Regions from separate parts of the Cytobacillus sp. EB106-05-05-XG126 genome, predicted to be linked through region 1. Evidence: riboswitches for the same ligand, from Rfam matches in the RefSeq annotation. Region 1 holds a riboswitch; the other holds the start of a gene.

Region 1 (10,407 bases):
TCCGACAGTTCTGGAAACAACCAGTACTGACAAGGTACTCGTTCGTTTTCATGGACGCAATTTTCACGGCTGGCAGAAAAAGAATGCGGACAACTGGCGGGAGGTCCGCTATCTTTACCGCTATAACGAAAAAGAACTGGCAGAATGGGCAGAACATCTGAAATTGCTCGAGAAAAAATGTAAAAATGTATTCGTCGTTTTCAACAACAACTCTGGCGGTGACGCGGCAGACAACGCTAAACAAATGATCGAAATGCTGGATATCGAATATCAGCAGCTTGCTCCAAGACAGCTTGATTTATTCTAAAGCGGGTGACAGGCACCTACACCACTTCAGCCAACTGGTATAGGTGCCTGTCACTTTCACCCTTTTCCTTGTCCGCACATATTGTGTAAGGGAAAAGGAAAGGAGTGGGTGCAGGTATGATTGATTTGAAGCCGATTGATATAGATGGCCACACTTTTTTGAGTGTTTCAGTGCAGCTGCCGAAGACCAATCTGCTGGTGGTAACGAATGATAAAGGGTATATCATGTGCGGAGCCCTGGATGTAGCTTTGCTGAATGAGAAGCTTAAGGACCGAAAAGTAATTGCCGGCAGGGCTGTCGGTGTAAAAACGATAGACCAGCTGTTAAATGCCCCGCTTGAATCTGTCACTTATGAGGCGGAGGAACTGGGTATTGTTAAAGGAACCATTGGAAAAGAAGCACTTCTAAAAATGATTTAAAGGCATGCCTGAATAGGGCTGTCTTTTTTTAATGCATGAGCGCTCTGCACATAAATTACTCTATCCGCACGTAAAAACAGGTTATCTTCATATAAATCTTTCTATCCGGAAATATATCATAAACTTACTCTCATGCCGGAAATTTTGTCGTATAATGTAAATAAAACCAAATAATTCCCGAAATATAAGGTAGCACCGAAAAAAGGATAATGGGAGATATATATGAGATTAGCAGCAACCAATACAATTGAGACTGGCAGTGTTTTGGCCAAAGCTATATATAATGACAAGGGTCAGGTCCTTTTGCAAGAAGGTGTGGAACTGGCTGATAAATTAATACATAAACTGCAGGAAATGGGTATTACCTATGTGTATATTAAGGATTTGCGCACTGAGGATATCCAATATAAGGACCCTCTGACTCCCAAAATGCGCAAACAGGCTATCGAAACCATTGAAACCGTTCTGAAGGAAGTACAAGCAAATAAAGAGTTATCAGGCTCTCTGGTAATTGAGAATGCCTCCAAGCGGCTCTCAGGGCTGATACGTCAGCTACTCATTGAAATAAGGGGAAATAAAGAGCTTCTTACGATCCTATCAGATGTTTATACATATGATCACTATATTTTCACACACTCCCTGAATGTAACTCTGTATTCACTGGCAATCGGGATGAAGCTTCAGCTCCTGCCAAAGGAACTTGAAATCCTGGGGCTGGGTGCTATTCTTCATGATGTCGGAAAGATGAAGGTGCCTGCAGATATTCTTATGAAACCGGGTAAATTGACAGAGGACGAATTTGAATCAATAAAGAAGCATCCGGAAGATGGATTTAATATATTAAGAAAGGTAGAGACGATTCCTCTCCTCGTTGCGCATTGCGCCTTTCAGCATCATGAGAGATTAAATGGTTCAGGCTATCCGCGCGGCCTGCAGGGGAAGGAGATTCATGAATTCGGCAAGATAATTGCGATTGCCGATGTGTTTGACGCAGTAACATCCAACCGCATTTACAGACAGGCTATGCTCCCGCATGAAGGCCTGGAAGTTCTGTATGCAGGGGCCGGAAAATTATTTGATAAGAAAGTCATTGAAGTTTTCCGGCAGGCGGTTGCCGTGTATCCAGTTGGTGTTACAGTCGAGCTGAATGACGGAAGAAAAGGTGTTGTCTGCCGGCAGAATCCGGGTCTCAGCGACAGGCCAGTCATCCGCATACTTGAAGAAAAGGGCAGGAATGTGGAGCCCTATGAAGCGGATTTAGGGCTTGAATTGAATTCTGTTATTACAGGCTGTGATACGACTTTAGTACAACAATAAAGTGAAACTTTCTTCAGTGGGGCTTAGTTGAGGCCCACAGGACAAGGAAGGCTTCGTCAGCATGAGCATCGCACGACCAAATGCGTCAGCTTTTGGGAGGAAGTGGCGTTCTTAGTCTTTGTCCTTCTTTCGGGCCTTTACATTATAAAGCGAGGCGACTTGCCCAGGGGTGACAAGCGAGCCCCTAGGAGCCGCAGCTAGATTGGGCAGTTTGGCCCCACTTATCCTCCTTTGATTCGGCTGAGTCTTGAAGTGGGGTCTTACTGTCCGTTAGACTGCGATAAAGTGAAACTTCAATCAGTGGGGGCTTTTCTTTTCCCCACTGATTGTTAGTTGAACCAATCGGGCCTTTACGGGCAGTCTGACCCCCCTGATCCTCCTTTGATTCCGCTGAGACTTGAAGTGGGGTTTTACTGCCCGTTAGACTGCGATAAACTATTTTGAATTTTTGAGCCTAGTTCCCTCCTTTACAGCATACATATAGCTTGTAAAGGGGGGATTTGTTTTGGCAAAATTTCGCGGCCGGCTGCCCCGGAAAGGTCCTCTTCCATTTCGCTATGTATTTCTTCTGACCTTTGTATTTTTTGTTATTTCAACAGCTGCCGGCCTCTGGATTATCAATGAAGGGCTTAAGCCAACACTCATGAGCTATGCCGATTCACAGACAAGGAAAATTGCATCATTGGTGATAAACAATGCGATTAATAAAAAAATTACCAATGTGATGGATTTAGAAGATATGTTTGAAGCAAGCGAGAGCGGTGTTGTCAGCATAAACGTGGAAAAGCTGAACAGAGTCAAAGCGGAAGTAACCGAACTGGTTCAGGATAATATTAAGAAAGCGGAAAAGGGCGATTTGGATGCGTTGGAGTCCTTTACAGATGTGGAAATCAATACGGAGGAAATGCAGCACTCAAATGGAATTGTCTATTACGTGCCGCTTGGCCAGGCAACCAATAATGCCCTCCTTGGTAACTTGGGTCCCCGTATACCGGTGAAGTTTAATGCAGTCGGTTCCGTTACCTCCAATTTCATAACTGAGACAAAGGATCACGGTATAAATAATGTGGAAGTGAAGGTGCTGGTCCGCCTGGACGTACAGGTTCAAATTATCATTCCTTTTGCCACCAAAATTATCACAGTACAGGAGGATGTGCTGGCGGCTTATGGCATTTACCCGGGAAAGGTCCCGCAATTTTACAATGGCGGAGGGGGCACCTCGCCATCAATAGAAATACCGGCCGGCCAATAACTCTTGCTAATAGGTTAGTATTTTGATAAAATTCTACTATAATTTCATAAAAACCTTATCATATCCGATGGGGTAGAGGTGCAGGATTCAAAAGTACGCTGTGTGAGGATGACAACGACGACCGCAGCCGAAAGGGAATGTTGCCGAAGCAGAATTAGTGAGTCAAAACTAATCATGCTGGGGTTACTTCGAATAGGAGTAACACTGTCATTATGAGGGGAAAGTATGAATATACTTTGTCAAAGCCCTTCATAATGGGGAGCTACAGATCGTGATGGAGAAACTAATTACTTCAAAAGAGTAATGATAGATTTTTCTCTATCGTTACTCTTTTTTTATTTTGGTTTTCGTCATCATCCTTGTTGTTTCCCCTACGAAAAGCGGAAGGCGCCCGCTTATAAAGGAACGCAGACTAAAACCGCCACGTCCTGTGGCAACGTCTGCATGACCCGCTTCCTGCGGGCCTCAAGCATAAGACGAGCCGGCATGAAGGTTGTTCTTTAACCTTCTTGACGGATTGGCTTATGACCTCGAGCCGATGGCGCCTGTAGCTGGACACCATTCAAATTTCAGAGGAGGACAAGAAATGACTAACACGATTTTCTCCCTGCTGCCGCCTTTGGTAGCAATCGCTATGGTTATCCTGACCAGGCGCGTATTGCTGTCACTGGGAGTGGGGATCGTTACAGCCGCGCTATTGCTGGCTGAATTCAGCATCAAAGAAACTTTCAGCATCATTTGGGATGCTGTAAAAGGAATTTTTGTTTCAGACGGAGAGCTGAACACCTGGAATGTATATATTATTCTATTCTTGCTTGTATTAGGAGTTATTACTGCATTTATATCTATCTCAGGCGGAAGCCGCGCTTTTGGAGAATGGGCGATGAAGCGGGTCAAGACCCGTGCAGGCGCACAGATTGTCGGAGCTGTTTTAGGTATTATCATTTTTATTGACGACTATTTCAATGCTCTGGCAGTCGGTCAGATTTCACGTCCGATTACAGACCGCCAGCGCGTATCCCGTGCAAAGCTGGCGTACCTGATTGATTCGACTTCAGCACCTGTTTGTGTGGTTTCACCGGTTTCGAGCTGGGGAGCATATATTATTGCGCTGATCGGAACAATCCTTGCTGCACATAATGTTACCGAGTATTCAGCTTTCTCGGCATTTATTCAAATGATTCCCATGAACCTTTATGTATGGGCTACTCTTGCTATTGTATTTATCGTAGCGATAAGAGGCATAGAGATTGGGCCAATGAAAGTGCATGAGAAGCGGGCGGTTGAAGAGGGGCTAGTAATGGATCCTGAGAAGCCGGCACCTGGTGAACTGAAGGACGACCTTCCAACAAGTTCTAAAGGATCTGTTGGTGATCTTGTCTGGCCGATTATAGCTCTTGTTATTGGTACAGTGGGCTCAATGTTTTGGACGGGTTCACAGGCGGTTGAAGGAAATGCGACCGTTTTACAAATATTTGAGAACACGGATGTCTCTAAATCCCTAATCCTTGGTGGCCTGGTGGGTCTATTGGTTTCGCTTGGTTTATTCTTCCGTCAGGCGTTCTCCTTGAAAGGCGTTAATCCAAATGTTTTTGGAAAAGGGGTATGGGAAGGCATTAAATCCATGCTTCCAGCTGTTTATATCCTGCTGTTTGCCTGGGCGATTGTTGATTTAATCGGCCGTTTGGAAACTGGAAAGTATTTAGCCGGTCTGGTGGAAAGCTCAAATATGAGCACATCATGGCTTCCGTTTTTACTTTTCGCCATAGCGGGAATTATGGCTTTCAGTACTGGAACCTCATGGGGATCTTTCGGAATCCTGCTTCCGATTGCTGGAGACATTGCTGCTGCAACAGATATGAATCTGCTATTGCCGGCTATGTCAGCTGTCCTGGCGGGTGCAGTATTCGGTGACCATTGTTCACCGATTTCCGATACAACGATCCTTTCCTCAACAGGGGCAGGCTGTAACCATATAGACCATGTGATGACTCAGCTTCCATATGCCTTGATTTCAGCAGGAATCGCTGCTGTTGGATATCTGGTCATCGGATTTACTGGCAGCACTGTTATCGCATTACTTACAGTAGCTGTTCTTGTAGCGGCATTTGCTTTCCTTGGCCGCGGTAAAAAAGAAGCCTGGCAGGAAAATAGGGCAAGTTAAACACTATAGAAAAAGGCTTTCTCTTTGAGAGAAAGCCTTTTTTTGGTGTTGTCCAACATAAATAAAAAGGTTCCCCCTGAGGGAACCCTTTTATTTATAGGTTATTATTTTTTCTATTTAAGTCTTCATCATCTGTAATGTGTTCACGGTCGCCCTCAAAATGCACTTCTTCTTTCTTGAGATTTTCCTTGACCTGCTGTGTTTCCTCAACTTCCCGTTTGCCTACGACAATCTCTTCGGTGACAACGGGCTTTTTGGAGACTTCCACACGCTCTTCAGTAATAGGAATCCTGATTGTTTCATCGTCCGATATTGGTGAGACGCCGGCGCCATCCGGATCATCCACTTTTCTTCTTTCTACATATACTTCTTCATGCTCGACAGGTATATTTATTGTTTTTTGTTCTTCTACAACGTCCTTCTGGATTTCAACTTCTCCGGCTTGTACACGTTCTTTCGACACATCGAGCTGTTCTTCCCGCAGTTTTAATGATTGCTCATCATCTGCAGTTGAATTTCTTAGTTCATCATATCCGCCTGTGTAAGTGCTGTCCTCTCTGACTTCTGCAGTCCCTGCACCGGAAAAGCCTTTTGGAGTATCCATACTATCACTGTATAAAATGATTTTCCCCTCGTTCACATACGTTTCATACTTGCGGGCTTCATCCTCTGACATGCCCAGTTCTCTGAACTTTTCACCTGCAGAGTTGCTGCTCATGCGGTCATCATCAAACCAGGATGCCAGACTGTTTAAGAAACCTGCACTTTCACTGCTGTCTCTATTCTTAGTCTCGAAGGTTTCTGTATGAACACCGGTTTTATCTTCAAGAGATGTATCCAGATGTTCAGTCTGTGCAATGATCGAAAGCTCCTGAACAGGGAATCCGTCATTTTGCAGTTCTTGAATGGCATTTACTGCTTCCCTTTGTGAATTATAAACTCCGATAATATTGGTATCCATTTGTAAAAACCTCCTCAGTATTTCATTTATGCTTATGCTATATTTGGAAATTTTTAAGCACATTGGTTATATTCCCGGGGCCACGAAGAACAAACGAGGTTAATTTTAACATTCACATAATATAATTTTGAATTATCTGAATAAAAAAACGAAAGTTTTTAAGTTTTAGGAATAAATTTTACAAAGGAGGTGAGGACAGGGATAACGTGGTCAGTTTTGGTAGGATAACTCCTGACCGGGTGGAATCCAAATGGAAATTAAAATAGGAGTATATTAATTTTTATTGACGCTTTACTGTGGTATTGTACTAAAACTAATTATTTCGAAAAATATTACTATTAGGAAAATAATGTTTTGACAGAATATCAAAAACTAGCTATACTAGGCTTAGTCAGTTTTAATTATCTGAAAATATAAAAAGTTCCCATTGTTCTTTTTAATTGGGAGAATTTACAGGGGGTAGGATTTACTATGGATAATCGTCCGCAGTGGGGATCCAGAGCTGGGTTTATTATGGCAGCCGTGGGTTCAGCAATTGGTCTAGGAAACATTTGGCGTTTCCCGGCAGTTGCTTATGAAAATGGAGGGGGAGCATTCTTTTTTCCATATTTGTTTGCCTTGCTGACAGCAGGTATACCGCTTTTGATCATGGAATTTACAATTGGCCATAAGTATCGCGGATCAGCGCCATTGTCTTATGCAAGATTAAGTAAAAAATACGAATGGCTGGGCTGGTGGCAGGTCGCCATTTCATTTGTGATTTCAACATATTATGCAGTTATCATCGCATGGGCAATGTCATTTGCAGGCTTCTCGTTTAACCTTAAATGGGGTGACGATCCAAATGGATTCCTCTTTGGAGAATATTTAAAGCTTGCAGAAACGCCTGGAGATGTAGGCGGAATTGTACCGGGAGTATTTATACCATTAGTTATTGTTTGGGTTGTGACGCTTGGAATCCTGTTTAAAGGGATCAAAAAAGGTATCGAAATCGCGAACAAAATTTTTATTCCTGTCCTTGTAGTTTTATTCTTAATTATTGTTGTTCGCGCATTGACACTCGACGGAGCTATTGCTGGTTTGGATGCATTCTTTAAGCCAAACTGGGAAATGATAGCGGATCCTAAAGTCTGGGTAGCGGCCTACGGCCAGATTTTCTTTAGCTTATCAATTGGATTTGCCATCATGGTAACCTATTCAAGCTACCTTCCAAAGAAAACGGATTTGACAAACAGCGCCTTCATTACCGGCTTTGCAAACTCCGGTTTTGAACTTCTTGCTGGTATCGGTGTTTTTGCGGCACTTGGATTTATGGCTGCACAGCAGGGTGTAGGCATTAATGAGGTAGTATCATCAGGTGTGGGATTGGCATTCGTTGTATTCCCGCAGATCATTAACGAATTCCCTGCTTTAAATGGCTTATTCGGTTCTTTCTTCTTCATCTGTTTAACACTGGCCGGCTTAACGTCGTTAATCTCAATTGTTGAAACATTTGTTGCCGGTGTACAGGATAAGTTTAATGTATCTCGTAATAAAGCTGTTCTTGTTGGCGGCGGTTTATCTGCTGTAATTTCCATACTGTTTGCGACTCAGGGCGGTTTATACTTCCTGGATGCGGCTGATTACTTTATCAACCAATTTGGTGTTGCGTTAGCAGGCCTGGTACAGGTTGTTATTGTTGGCTGGGTGCTAAAAGAGCTCAAGAATCTTCAAAATCATGCAGATGCTGTTTCTGATATAAGACTTGGTTCCTGGTGGAAGATATGCTTGACAGCTATTACACCAATCGTGCTTGGCTATATGATGGTTCAAAACATTATTACGAATATTAAAGAGAATTATGAAGGGTATCCTACCAGCTTCCTTCTCTATTCCGGATGGGGAGTAGCAATTGGAGCCATTATCTTAGGATTTGTGTTTATGGCTATTAAAAAGAATGATACACAGACTAAGCTTACAATACCAGCTGATAAGGAGGTATCTCAATAATGTCTATAAGTGCAATTACAATGATGGTGGTTGGGATGCTCATTATCTGGGGCGGCCTTGCAGCAAGTATCATGAATGCTGTGTCCAAAGCAAAAAAAGCTAAATAATAAATGAAGGACTGCCTGGCTAATGGGCAGTCCTTCATTTATTTTCTTCTGGCTTTAATCCGTTCCTGTCTTTCCCATAATCTTAAGTGTGGATATGGATCGTAGGACCATTCAGTATAGCCGTTGTCTTTGTAGATGCCATAATGAAGATGTGGCGGGAATTTGCCTGATGTACCCGGAGGCCCATATCCGGAGCTTCCTACTCCGCCTATCATCATGCCGGGTTCGACGATTTGGCCGACTCTGAGCTCCTTGGCAAACCCGCTTAAGTGGGCAAAATAATGGTAATTGTTATTAATGTCACGGATGCCAATTCTCCATCCTCCATATTTGTTCCAGCCCTTCATTTCCACTATTCCATAGGAGGTAGCCCGGACGGGTACCCCGTAATCAGCAAAAATATCGGTTCCCTCATGAATCCGTCTGCCGCCCCAGCCCCTTGCGTCACCCCAGGTATTTCTGTAGCTGTAATTGCTCCTCAAGGGGACGGGGAAGGCATGATCATCGAGATCAAGGCGGCCGAATTGTTTATAAATTTGGGCTTTGCCGATGACAATGCCAACAGCTTTATCCCGCTTATAATAATTCCACAATCCAATTTTTAAATTATCATGGTCTGTACCATAGGAGAGAAGGAAATTTGCAAAGGAATGAAGAACATCTTCATCACTTTTCAAGCTGGCTTTACCGTCCCCGTCCCCGTCAAATCCTATTCCATTGAAAAATTGAATGGATGCAGGGTTTTCATCAGCTGGATCCGGATTCAGAATTCCCGCCCATTCTTCAGGTTTAAAATAGATTCCTGTTATGCCTTCAGCCTTGGGAATGTCTCTTCTTGACTGCCGGACATTCCTTTCATATTGGTCAATCCCCGCAAGGTAATACCAGGGAATGTTCGTAACAGCTTCTACTCTTTTATATAAGGCCATTCTTTGTTTATATATATCAGCTGCATTTTCTTGCGCACTGACGGTACATAAGGAAATCAGAAAAAACGATAAGGCCGCAGCAGCGGTAAATATAATACGCACGGAAATCCTCCCTTCTGTGATGGTCTGCTTATATAGTTTGTGATGAATGGATAATTTAATAAATATCAATTAATGGTAATACCAGAATCTTCGGCTTGTCCTCTTCAATTCATTATGATAAAGTGGCATCAGGTGAAGCCTAATCAGCTTAGTCGGAATTGTATGACTGGCTTTTTTAATGGGCAGAAAGTATAAATTCTGAAGTCAGAAAAATGGTCTAGCTCAAGCAGCGTAGCCCCCTCGATGTTTCGGGAGTGGCGGACAAGGGCGCTTGCGCTTTTCTTTACGTCTAGCTTCAGATTAAGGAGTGGGAAAAATGAGCAAGAAAGAAGAGTATTTGCGCAAGCCGGAATGGCTGAAAATAAAGTTGAACACAAATGAAAATTATACTGGCCTAAAAAAAATGATGAGGGAAAAGAATCTGCACACTGTATGTGAAGAAGCTAAATGCCCCAATATTCATGAATGCTGGGCAGTAAGAAGAACGGCTACGTTTATGATTCTTGGCGATGTTTGTACGCGTGCCTGCCGTTTCTGTGCTGTCAAAACGGGCCTGCCTACTGAACTGGATCTTCAGGAGCCGGAACGCGTGGCTGATTCTGTGGCTCTTATGAACTTAAAGCATGCTGTTGTAACAGCTGTAGCAAGAGATGATCTAAAGGACGGAGGTGCAGCTGTTTTCGCAGAAACAGTTCGTGCCATCAGAAGAAAAAGTCCGTTTACTACCATTGAAGTATTGCCTTCCGACATGGGCGGTGTTTATGAAAACCTGAAAACACTTATGGATGCCCGTCCCGATATCCTTAATCACAATATCGAAACTGTTGAGCGCCTGACTCCAAGAGTAAGAGCACGTGCGA
Region 2 (10,407 bases), on a different contig from region 1:
AAGATCAACAGAAGAATTCCCTATTGAAGCAGCTTTTACGTATATTTGTATCTCTTCATCAAAGAAAACCTGGCTGATAAAATCGCATTGGAGGTCTGCTACGACTGGTATGGTTTCACTATCATGCTTTACCCAGTCCTGCATAAAGCCCTTGCTTTTGAAAAATTCTATCCTTGCTTCTTCATAGTATGTAAATGGAATGGTATTGTTCAAATGTCCAAACATATCAGTTTCAGAAAATCTGACTTTTACTGGATGAAAGAAAATGAATTCTTCTTCCCATTTTTTAAAATCGTCTATATAGCTCAATTTTTTCATGCTGGTCCCTCCCAATTTTTTATGAATGAGCATTCACTCTGTTGTATTTCATTATAGTGTTTTTTGAATTATTTGAAAACCTTTCATCTGTGTTAAATAAAAGATTATGCGAATATAGACTAAAAACCCCTCTCCAAAAGGAAAGGGGTTTTTCAAGTTTAGATCTGGTCGCTTCCAAAGAAGTTTTTGAAAGACTGGAATGTTGTATCGCGGTTTAGTGCCGCAATGGATGTTGTTAAAGGAATGCCTTTCGGGCAGGACTGTACGCAGTTTTGAGAGTTTCCGCAATTGGCAAGTCCGCCGTCACCCATGATTTGCTCCAGACGTTCAGCTTTATTCATTTCACCAGTTGGGTGAGCATTGAACAAGCGAACCTGTGATAAAGGAGCCGGTCCGATAAAGTCAGATTTGCTGTTAACATTCGGACATGCTTCCAGACAAACACCGCATGTCATGCACTTTGAAAGCTCATAAGCCCATTGGCGCTTTCTCTCAGGCATACGCGGTCCAGGTCCCAAATCATACGTGCCATCGATTGGAATCCATGCTTTAACCTTTTTCAGGGAATCAAACATACGGCTTCTGTCGACCTGCAGGTCACGGACTACCGGGAACGTGCGCATCGGCTCAAGACGGATTGGCTGTTCCAGCTGATCTACAAGTGCCGTACATGATTGGCGGGGCTTTCCATTAATAATCATTGAACAAGCACCGCAGACTTCTTCAAGGCAGTTCATATCCCATGCGATTGGAGTAGTATCTTCACCCTTCACGTTAACCGGATTACGGCGAATCTCCATAAGGGCTGAAATAACGTTCATGTTCGGACGGTAATCAATTTCAAACTCTTCCTGATAAGGGGCTGAATCAGGAGTATCCTGGCGGCTGATTACAAAACGGACTGTTTTCGTTTTTGTTTCTTGCATGGTTTAGTTCTCCCCTTTCTTTTTGGAATAGTCACGCTTACGCGGTGGAATTAAGCTTACATCAATTTCCTCGTAATGGAATGCCGGAGCGGAATTTGCATCAACAAACTTCGCCATTGTTGTTTTCATGAATTCCTCATCATTACGTTCAGGGAAATCAGGCTTATAATGTGCTCCGCGGCTTTCATTACGGTTATAAGCACCAATTGTAATAACACGTGCCAATTGAAGCATATTCTGCAGCTGGCGCGTAAAGCTTGCACCCTGATTGCTCCACTTCGCAGTGTCATTAATATTAATGTTTTTATAGCGCTCCATAAGTTCAACAATTTTTTCATCTGTTTTCAACAGCCTGTCATTATGGCGGACAACCGTTACATTGTCTGTCATCCACTCACCAAGCTCTTTATGAAGGACATATGCATTCTCTGTGCCATCAAGAGACATGATATTATTCCATTTTTCTTCTTCCTGTTTTACATGGCGTTCAAATAGTGATGATGGCAGATCTTCAGCACTCTTATCTAATCCGCTGATATACTTGACTGCATTCGGGCCTGCTACCATACCGCCATAAATGGCTGATAGCAGTGAGTTGGCGCCAAGACGGTTGGCACCATGCTGTGAATAATCACATTCACCAGCTGCAAACAAGCCAGGAATATTTGTCATCTGATCATAGTCAACCCATAATCCGCCCATTGAATAGTGGACAGCAGGGAAGATCTTCATTGGCACTTTACGAGGGTCTTCACCCTGGAATTTCTCATAGATTTCAATGATTCCGCCAAGCTTAATATCAAGCTCTTTAGGATCTTTATGGGAAAGATCCAGATATACCATGTTCTCCCCGTTAATGCCAAGCTTCTGGTTAACACAAACGTCAAAAATTTCACGCGTTGCAATATCACGGGGCACCAGGTTTCCGTAAGCCGGATATTTTTCCTCAAGGAAGTACCATGGTTTGCCATCTTTATATGTCCATACTCGTCCGCCTTCACCGCGTGCAGATTCACTCATTAGGCGAAGCTTATCATCTCCAGGGATGGCGGTTGGATGGATCTGAATAAATTCCCCATTTGCGTAATAAGCGCCCTGCTGATAAACGATTGAAGCCGCTGAGCCTGTGTTTATGACAGAGTTAGTGGATTTTCCGAAAATAATTCCCGGTCCGCCGGATGCCATAATAACTGCATCTGCAGCAAAAGACTTAATTTCCATAGAAGTCAGGTTCTGGGCAACGACACCCTTACAAGCTCCGTCATCATCGATTATAACCCCTAGAAATTCCCATCCCTCATACTTTGTCACTAATCCTGCCACTTCATGGCGGCGGACCTGCTCGTCCATTGCATAAAGCAGCTGCTGCCCAGTTGTAGCACCGGCAAACGCAGTACGGTGATGCTGTGTTCCACCGAAGCGGCGGAAGTCCAGCAGACCTTCAGGTGTACGGTTAAACATAACACCCATACGGTCAAATAAATGAATGATGCCAGGTGCAGCCTCTGCCATTGCTTTTACAGGCGGCTGGTTTGCCAGGAAGTCCCCGCCATATATTGTATCGTCGAAATGAATCCAAGGAGAATCGCCTTCCCCTTTTGTATTTACCGCTCCGTTGATGCCGCCCTGGGCACAAACAGAGTGAGAACGTTTAACCGGTACCAGAGAAAATAATTCAACCGGAGTCCCAGATTCTGCTACTTTAATTGTCGCCATCAAACCGGCTAGTCCGCCGCCGACAACTATAACTTTTCCTTTACCCATCGTGACTCACTCCCTTAATACTTGTAAGAAAAGCGCCAGCACCCGCTTACCGGTCCCCTTGAGGCCTTCCGATGGCGTTTATTCTGCCAAAAGTGCTGATTTTGCCTTTGCGCTTTCAATAATGCGGAGCCGGGCAGCTGCCCAATTCCCTTTTTATCCGATCAAGTCTAATAATCTCTCATGTCTATTAAATAAATGCTGTAAGAGCACGTACGCCAACAATAGATAGTGCAATGAAAATTCCGATCGTTACGTAAGTGGAAATAACTTGTGAACGAGGAGATACTGTAAGTCCCCAGCTGACAAGGAATGACCAAAGCCCATTAGCAAAGTGGAAAATTGCAGAAATGACTCCAATAATATAGAACCAGAACATAAATGGATTCGACAGGATGTTCTCCATCATCTGAAAGTTAACTTCTGCTCCAAAGGCAGCCTGTACACGTGTTTCCCAAACATGCCATGCAACAAAAACCAGCGTAATGACACCTGAAACACGCTGAAGCATAAACATCCAGTTGCGGAAATATCCGTATCTGCTTGTGTTATTTTTCGCAGTAAAAGCAATATAAAGGCCATAGATTGCGTGGAACAGCAAAGGTAAATAGATTACAAACGTTTCAAGGAATATTCTAAATGGAAGACTTTCCATAAAATGCGCTGCATTATTAAAAGATTCCTCTCCCCCTGTTGCAAAATGGTTCACTACAAGGTGCTGCACCAAAAACAATCCAACTGGTATTACGCCAAGCAATGAATGCAATCTGCGATTAAAAAACTCACGATTACCTGCCATAAACTTTCCCCCCCTGATTTTAAAAAAACGATGCTGAGCCCCCGCTCAGGACATCATCTCGAAAATGTTATTCATTTTCTTACAATTATGTGACATGTCCATTTTACTCCCAAGATAATAGAGCGTCAAGAAAACGGATACATAAAATGTTCCATATTAATAAAATTTTTAAAAAATATTAACGGGTTAAAAACATATATTATCCTGCGGTTCAATATGACCTAATTGCCGGTCTCCAATATACTGAAATAGTAATTATTTCTATGCAAATCGTTCTATTTTTTACTGAATTGATATTAACTCCCCAAGCATATTGTATATAATAGAATCATAGAAAGAGGGGAGACTATTGAGCGAATTAGCATCTGCGAAATCTAATGAAGATCACATACAGTCTGTACCGGTATTTGGGTATGAACTAATCCGGGAAGTTCTTTTGCATGACCTTTTAGGAAATGAAGCACCCGAAATTTTATATTGGGCCGGCAAAAGGCTTGCACGCATGTATCCTCTGGAAACAGCCGGACAGATTGCCGAATTTTTCACAAATGCCGGCTGGGGCAACCTTTCCATCGCAAACGAATCTAAACATGAACTTGAAATGATATTATCAAGCCCGCTGATTGCTGGCCGCTTGCAAAAAAACAATAACTGCACATTTCAGCTCGAAGCTGGTTTTATAGCCCAGCAGATAGAATTTCAAAAAGAAGTTATTTGTGAGGCATTTGAACATCCCCGCAAGAAAACCGGCAAAATCCTTATTACTGTGAAGTGGGATAAAAAGGATCCTGCTGAGTAACATCTAATACGTACAAACAATAAGCTATCAATTTCTGATAGCTTATTGTTTATAGCTTCGGAATTAAGCCTTAACAGCAGAAACAGACAGCTTGAATGCCTCGTGTAAAGCATCAACAGCATCGATCATTTTACTGTTTTCCACAACCGCTGATACTTTAATTTCTGACGTGCTTACCATTTTCACCTGAATTTCATTCGCTGAAAGCACTTCGAACATTTCTGCAGCCACACCCGGATTTGAAATCATGCCTGAGCCGACAATTGAAACCTTTGCAAGCCCTGATTCCCACTCAATGCGGTCATAATTTAATTGATCTCTATGCTTTTCTAAAACTTTCACTGTATCCGTCAGATCTTCATTCTTAATTGAGAAGGACAGGTTAGTTGTCTGGGCTTCTGTCATGCTCTGAATAATGATATCGACATTAATGTGGTTTTTGGCGAGCGCCGAGAAAATAGTAGACAGCCCAGTCAGTGAATTAGGAAGACCAATGATTGTTACTCTTGTTATGTCATCTTCAAAAGCCACACCGCGCACCACTAAATTTTGTTCCATTTTTACTTCCTCCTCAATGATTGTTCCTGCTTCCTTTTCAAGGCTTGAACGCACTTCAATCGGAAGTCCATAGTTTTTAGCGAATTCAACCGCTCTTGGATGGAGCACTCCAGCCCCCAAATTGGCCAGCTCAAGCATTTCATCATAGGACACAGAATGTAACTTTCTGGCATTCTTTATAAAGCGGGGGTCGGTTGTAAACACACCTGTAACATCCGTATAAATATCACATTTATCAGCTTTAAGTGCTGCAGCCAGTGCAACAGCAGTTGTATCAGATCCTCCGCGGCCAAGCGTGGTAATTGAGCCATCTTCTGTCATCCCCTGAAAGCCTGCTACAATTACAATTTTCCCCTGATTTAATTCCCCCTGAATGGTGGCTGGATCAATATTTACTATCCTCGCATTACCATGGACTGCTTCTGTTTTAATACCTGCCTGCCACCCTGTAAAAGAAACAGCGTGATGCCCTTTCGCATTTAATGCCATTGCTAATAAAGAGATGGTCACCTGTTCGCCGGTTGTAAGCAGCATGTCCATTTCCCTTTTATCTGGTGATGGGGAAATCTCCCTTGCCATGCCAACCAGCTGATCAGTCGTTTTGCCCATTGCCGAAACAACTACAACAACATCGTTTCCACGGTTTTTTTCCTCAATTACCCGATTAGCGACATTTTGTATTCTGTCTACAGTCCCCACGGAGGTGCCTCCGAATTTCTGCACTATGATTCCCACAGCTTTCCCTTCTTTCTAAAGATCTCGTAATATTATGAATTGCCGTCCTATGTAAGTGAAGCAAGACAGTCCACTCGGCTGTATTTGACAATGGCCTTAAATCTAAAATACCCCTTTTGGGCAATAAAAAAAGCAATGGAATAGTTTAACTATCCCATTGCTGTGCAGCCAAAATGTATATGTGAGCAAACACAGTGAGATAGCTCTCCAGGACGGCAATGTCCTGACAATCCTGCATTTATTCAATGCAAAACCAGCAGAAAAAATGATGAGATTTTCTCCACTTCGGCGAACATACCCTTTCAAAGCTTTTCATGGAAGCTCATTCTTCTCCAAGCTTTTACTGATGAAGTTCGCACCTCTACCTTCACTTAACGATTATGTCCAATAGTTCAGTTTAAACATATGGACATGCGCTTTATCGCTATAAAGTGATATTGATATAAAGTTTCAATTAGTATAACATGTCTGACTTTTTATGTCTATATCCATTTAAGACTCAGAGTTTCCATTTTGTTCCTCAAGCCTCTGCTTTAACTCCTCTGCAACAATCGCAGGAATGCCTATTTTTCTAAACTCCTCAATTGATGCCTCTTTCATTTTCTTTACAGACCCAAAGGCCTTCAACAGCTGTTTTTTTCGCTTTTCGCCTATGCCTGGAATTTCATCCAGAATAGACTGAAAGGCACTTTTTCCGCGAAGCTGGCGGTGAAAAGTAATCGCAAAGCGATGAACTTCATCCTGAATTCTCTGCAGCAGGTAGAATTCCTGGCTGTTCCTTGCAAGTGGAATAATTTGAAGCGGATTACCATATAAAAGCTGTGAAGTTCTGTGCTTCTCATCCTTCACCAGGCCTGAAATCGGAATATCCAGACCGAGTTCATTTTCCAGCACATCCCTTACAGCTTCAACATGCCCTTTTCCTCCATCAATCAAGATTAAGTCCGGAAGCGGCAGTTCTTCTTTCAGTACTCTTGTATATCTGCGTCGCGTGACTTCTCTCATGGATTCATAATCATCAGGACCTTTAACGGACTTTATTTTATATTTTCGGTACTCTCTTTTCTCAGGTTTGCCATCAATGAAGACGATCATGGCAGAAACGGGATCCGACCCCTGGATATTTGAATTATCAAAGGCTTCAATCCGGTGAGGAGTATAAATTCCAAGCTGATCACCCAGATTTTCAACAGCTTTAATAGTCCGTTCTTCATCACGCTCTATTAAAGAGAACTTCTCCTGGAGAGCAATTTTTGCATTTTTATAAGCAAGCTTCACCAGGTCCTTTTTTTGCCCGCGCTGCGGTTTTAGCACTTTCACATCAAGAAGCTGTTCTGCCATGACTGCATCAACGGAATCGGGTGCCAATATTTCACGTGGTTTAAAATGATTTGCTTTAGTATAAAACTGGCCGAGGAACGTTAAAATTTCTTCTTCCGGCTCATTATAAATCGGGAACATTGATACATCCCGTTCGATCAGCTTGCCCTGCCTGATGAAGAAGACCTGGACACACATCCACCCTTTATCAACCGCATAGCCAAATACATCCCGATCTGTAAAATCTGTCATCGTCATTTTTTGCTTTTCCATCGTTGCATCTATATGGGCAATTTTATCTCTGAGCTCTGTTGCTCGTTCAAAGTCCAATTCTTCTGCAGCGGCTGTCATTTTTGCAGTAAGGTCTTTTTTAATCTCTTTGTATCCGCCATTTAAGAATTTCGCAATTTCATCTGTCATTTGCTTATATTGATCTGCACTTACTTCCTTTACGCAAGGTGCAAGACATTGGCCCAAGTGATAATAAAGGCAAACTCTGTCCGGAAGAGTTGAACATTTGCGGAGAGGATAAATACGGTCGAGCAGCTTTTTTGTTTCATTGGCAGCCTGCACATTGGGATAAGGTCCAAAGTATTTTCCCCTGTCTTTTTTTACTTTTCTGGTTGTTATCAGACGGGGATGGCGTTCGGCCGTCAATTTGATAAAAGGGTAGCTTTTATCGTCCTTCAGCATTACATTATATTTGGGATCATATTTCTTGATCAGATTCATCTCAAGAATCAATGCTTCCATATCTGAAGATGTGACAATGTACTCAAAGTCCACGATCTCATGAACAAGTCTTAATGTTTTCCCGTCATGTGAGCCTGTAAAGTAGGACCTGACCCGGTTTCTGAGAATTTTGGCTTTCCCCACATAGATGATGGTCCCCTGCCTGTCTTTCATTAAATAGCAGCCTGGCTGCGCAGGCAGCAGCATCAGTTTATTTTTTATCGTTTCATTCATGGCACTCCACCTCCCCGGTTATATTTTTCTAATTGAAAGGCTTCCTTAGGAAAAATTTTATATAACATTAATTTAAAATTTTCATAATCACTTGGCATACAAGCTGGTCATGAAGCTTAGTCCGCATAATAAAAGCACTGCATCCCCATCTTATTATATCAGCTGGTAATCCTGCAGCATAACTGCTAAACACACATGATAAAGTGAAACTTCAATCAGTGGGGGTTTTCCTTATCCCCCACTGATTGTTAGTCGCGTTCTAGTGTCGCTAAGATCTCCGCTAGCGCTTCGATCAATCGACACTACGAACCCGATTGGTTCAACTAAGCCTCTGCCTGCGCGTCGGCAAGTTTCACTGTATCTCACCAATCGGGCCTTTACGGGCAGTTTGATCCCCGCTTATCCTCCTTTGTTTCCTCTGACTCTTAAAGCGGGGGTCTTACTGCCCGTTAGACTGCGATAAAAAAATCCCGATGTCCGCATGGGACACCGGGAAATTTCTTATAGATTAAGCATGCTTTGAAAGTAATTCAGCAAGAGCTTCTTTCGGCTGGAAGCCAACCGCTTTATCCACCACTTCACCGTCTTTTAGTACGATCAAAGTTGGGATGCTCATTACGCCAAACTTGCCGGCTGTTTCCTGGTTTTCGTCAACATCGATTTTTACAATTTTGACTTTATCGCCCATTTCAGAATCAAGTTCTTCCAATACAGGAGCGATCATTTTACAAGGGCCGCACCATGGAGCCCAGAAATCTGCCAATACTAATCCCGAACCAGTTTCAGCAGTGAAATTTTGGTCAGTTGCGTGTGTAATAGCCATTTGATATGCCTCCTAAAATTTAACTCAAATACTAACGACAGTATATCATCGTTTATACTATGTTGCGAATAATCTGCTCGATCGTAATTTACCCTATGTAAAGCAGATTATTCGCTTTCTTTATTATGGACTTTATGTATAATGGGCGGCCATCTGCCGCCCATTTGTACTTTATGCGTTTACTTTAAGCTTTTTGAACTCTTCTGTTAACAGTGGAACAACCTCAAACAGGTCTCCGACAATACCGTAATCAGCTACCTTAAAGATATTGGCTTCCGGATCTTTGTTAATCGCTACGATTACTTTGGAGTTGGACATCCCCGCTAAGTGCTGAATAGCTCCGGAGATACCGCATGCAATATACAGGTCTGGTGTTACCACTTTACCCGTTTGTCCAATTTGCAGTGAATAGTCGCAATAATCGGCATCACAAGCTCCTCGTGATGCACCTACAGCTCCGTTTAAAACAGAAGCAAGTTCTTTTAATGGCTCAAAGCCTTCCTCGCTCTTAACACCGCGGCCGCCGGCAATAATAACCTTAGCTTCGGATAAGTCAACGCCTTCACTCGCTTTGCGGACAACTTCCTTAATGATTGTGCGAAGATCCTTGATTTCTGCTGCAACAGAAGCAACATCTCCTGATCTTGATTCATCCTTTTCCAAAGGAGCTATGTTATTTGGACGGATTGTGGCAAAAAGGAGGCCATCTGTCACAATCTTCTTTTCAAAAGCTTTTCCTGAATAAATCGGGCGTGTGAAGACCAGATTTCCGCCTGCTTCTTCAAGGCTTGTTACGTCAGAGATTAAACCAGACTCAAGCTTGGCAGCAATTTTAGGAGCAAGATCTTTCCCCATTGCTGTATGCCCAAAAATAAGGCCATCCGGACTTTCAGAATCAATCACAGCCATTAGAGCCTGTGAAAAACCATCAGGCGTATACTGCTTCAGCTTCTCATCTTCAACAGTTACAACACGGTCAGCACCATAGTGAATCATTCCACTCGCTAAAGCGCTTACAGAATCACCAATTAAAACTCCTACAACTTCTCCGCCTTCTGATGCAGTCTTACCGGCTGCAACAGCTTCGAAGGATACATTACGCAATGAACCGTCACGGACTTCACCTAACACTAATACTTTTCTAGCCATATGTTTTACCCCCTGCGTTATTATTAATCAGTTATGATGATCAGACAACTTTAGCTTCAGTATGAAGAAGCTTCACCAGTTCCTTAACTTGATCTTCCAATTCGCCTTCAAGAACTTTTCCTGCTTCTTTTTTAGGCGGCATATAGATTTCAATTGTTTTTGTCTTAGCTTCAACATCGTCCTCATCAAGATCAAGATCGTCAAGCTCAAGCTCATCAAGAGGCTTCTTTTTCGCCTTCATAATTCCTGGCAA

What was found. A riboswitch is a leader RNA that binds a small molecule or an ion and turns the genes downstream of it on or off. The one in region 1 is predicted to bind lysine.
Region 2: linked by a shared signal. The riboswitch ahead of AC3WTL_RS11380 (aspartate kinase) and the one ahead of AC3WTL_RS16080 (Na+/H+ antiporter NhaC family protein) in region 1 are both predicted to bind lysine.

What each region holds. Positions count from the first base shown of each region.
Region 1 is NZ_JBYTDU010000005.1:28,818-39,224, reverse strand. It holds gene AC3WTL_RS16100 (DUF72 domain-containing protein) at 1-307, shown strand, start outside; gene AC3WTL_RS16095 (YunC family protein) at 424-726, shown strand; gene AC3WTL_RS16090 (HD-GYP domain-containing protein) at 949-2,043, shown strand; gene yunB (sporulation protein YunB) at 2,549-3,295, shown strand; lysine riboswitch at 3,361-3,568, shown strand; gene AC3WTL_RS16080 (Na+/H+ antiporter NhaC family protein) at 3,882-5,459, shown strand; gene AC3WTL_RS16075 (YsnF/AvaK domain-containing protein) at 5,554-6,420, opposite strand; gene AC3WTL_RS16070 (sodium-dependent transporter) at 6,892-8,409, shown strand; gene AC3WTL_RS16065 (methionine/alanine import family NSS transporter small subunit) at 8,409-8,516, shown strand; gene AC3WTL_RS16060 (M23 family metallopeptidase) at 8,555-9,547, opposite strand; gene lipA (lipoyl synthase) at 9,864-10,407, shown strand, end outside.
Region 2 is NZ_JBYTDU010000002.1:187,645-198,051, reverse strand. It holds gene AC3WTL_RS11405 (acyl-CoA thioesterase) at 1-318, opposite strand, end outside; gene sdhB (succinate dehydrogenase iron-sulfur subunit) at 477-1,244, opposite strand; gene sdhA (succinate dehydrogenase flavoprotein subunit) at 1,248-3,008, opposite strand; gene AC3WTL_RS11390 (succinate dehydrogenase cytochrome b558 subunit) at 3,196-3,804, opposite strand; gene AC3WTL_RS11385 (YslB family protein) at 4,154-4,603, shown strand; gene AC3WTL_RS11380 (aspartate kinase) at 4,667-5,896, opposite strand; lysine riboswitch at 6,089-6,268, opposite strand; gene uvrC (excinuclease ABC subunit UvrC) at 6,389-8,182, opposite strand; gene trxA (thioredoxin) at 8,691-9,005, opposite strand; gene AC3WTL_RS11365 (electron transfer flavoprotein subunit alpha/FixB family protein) at 9,177-10,154, opposite strand; gene AC3WTL_RS11360 (electron transfer flavoprotein subunit beta/FixA family protein) at 10,195-10,407, opposite strand, start outside.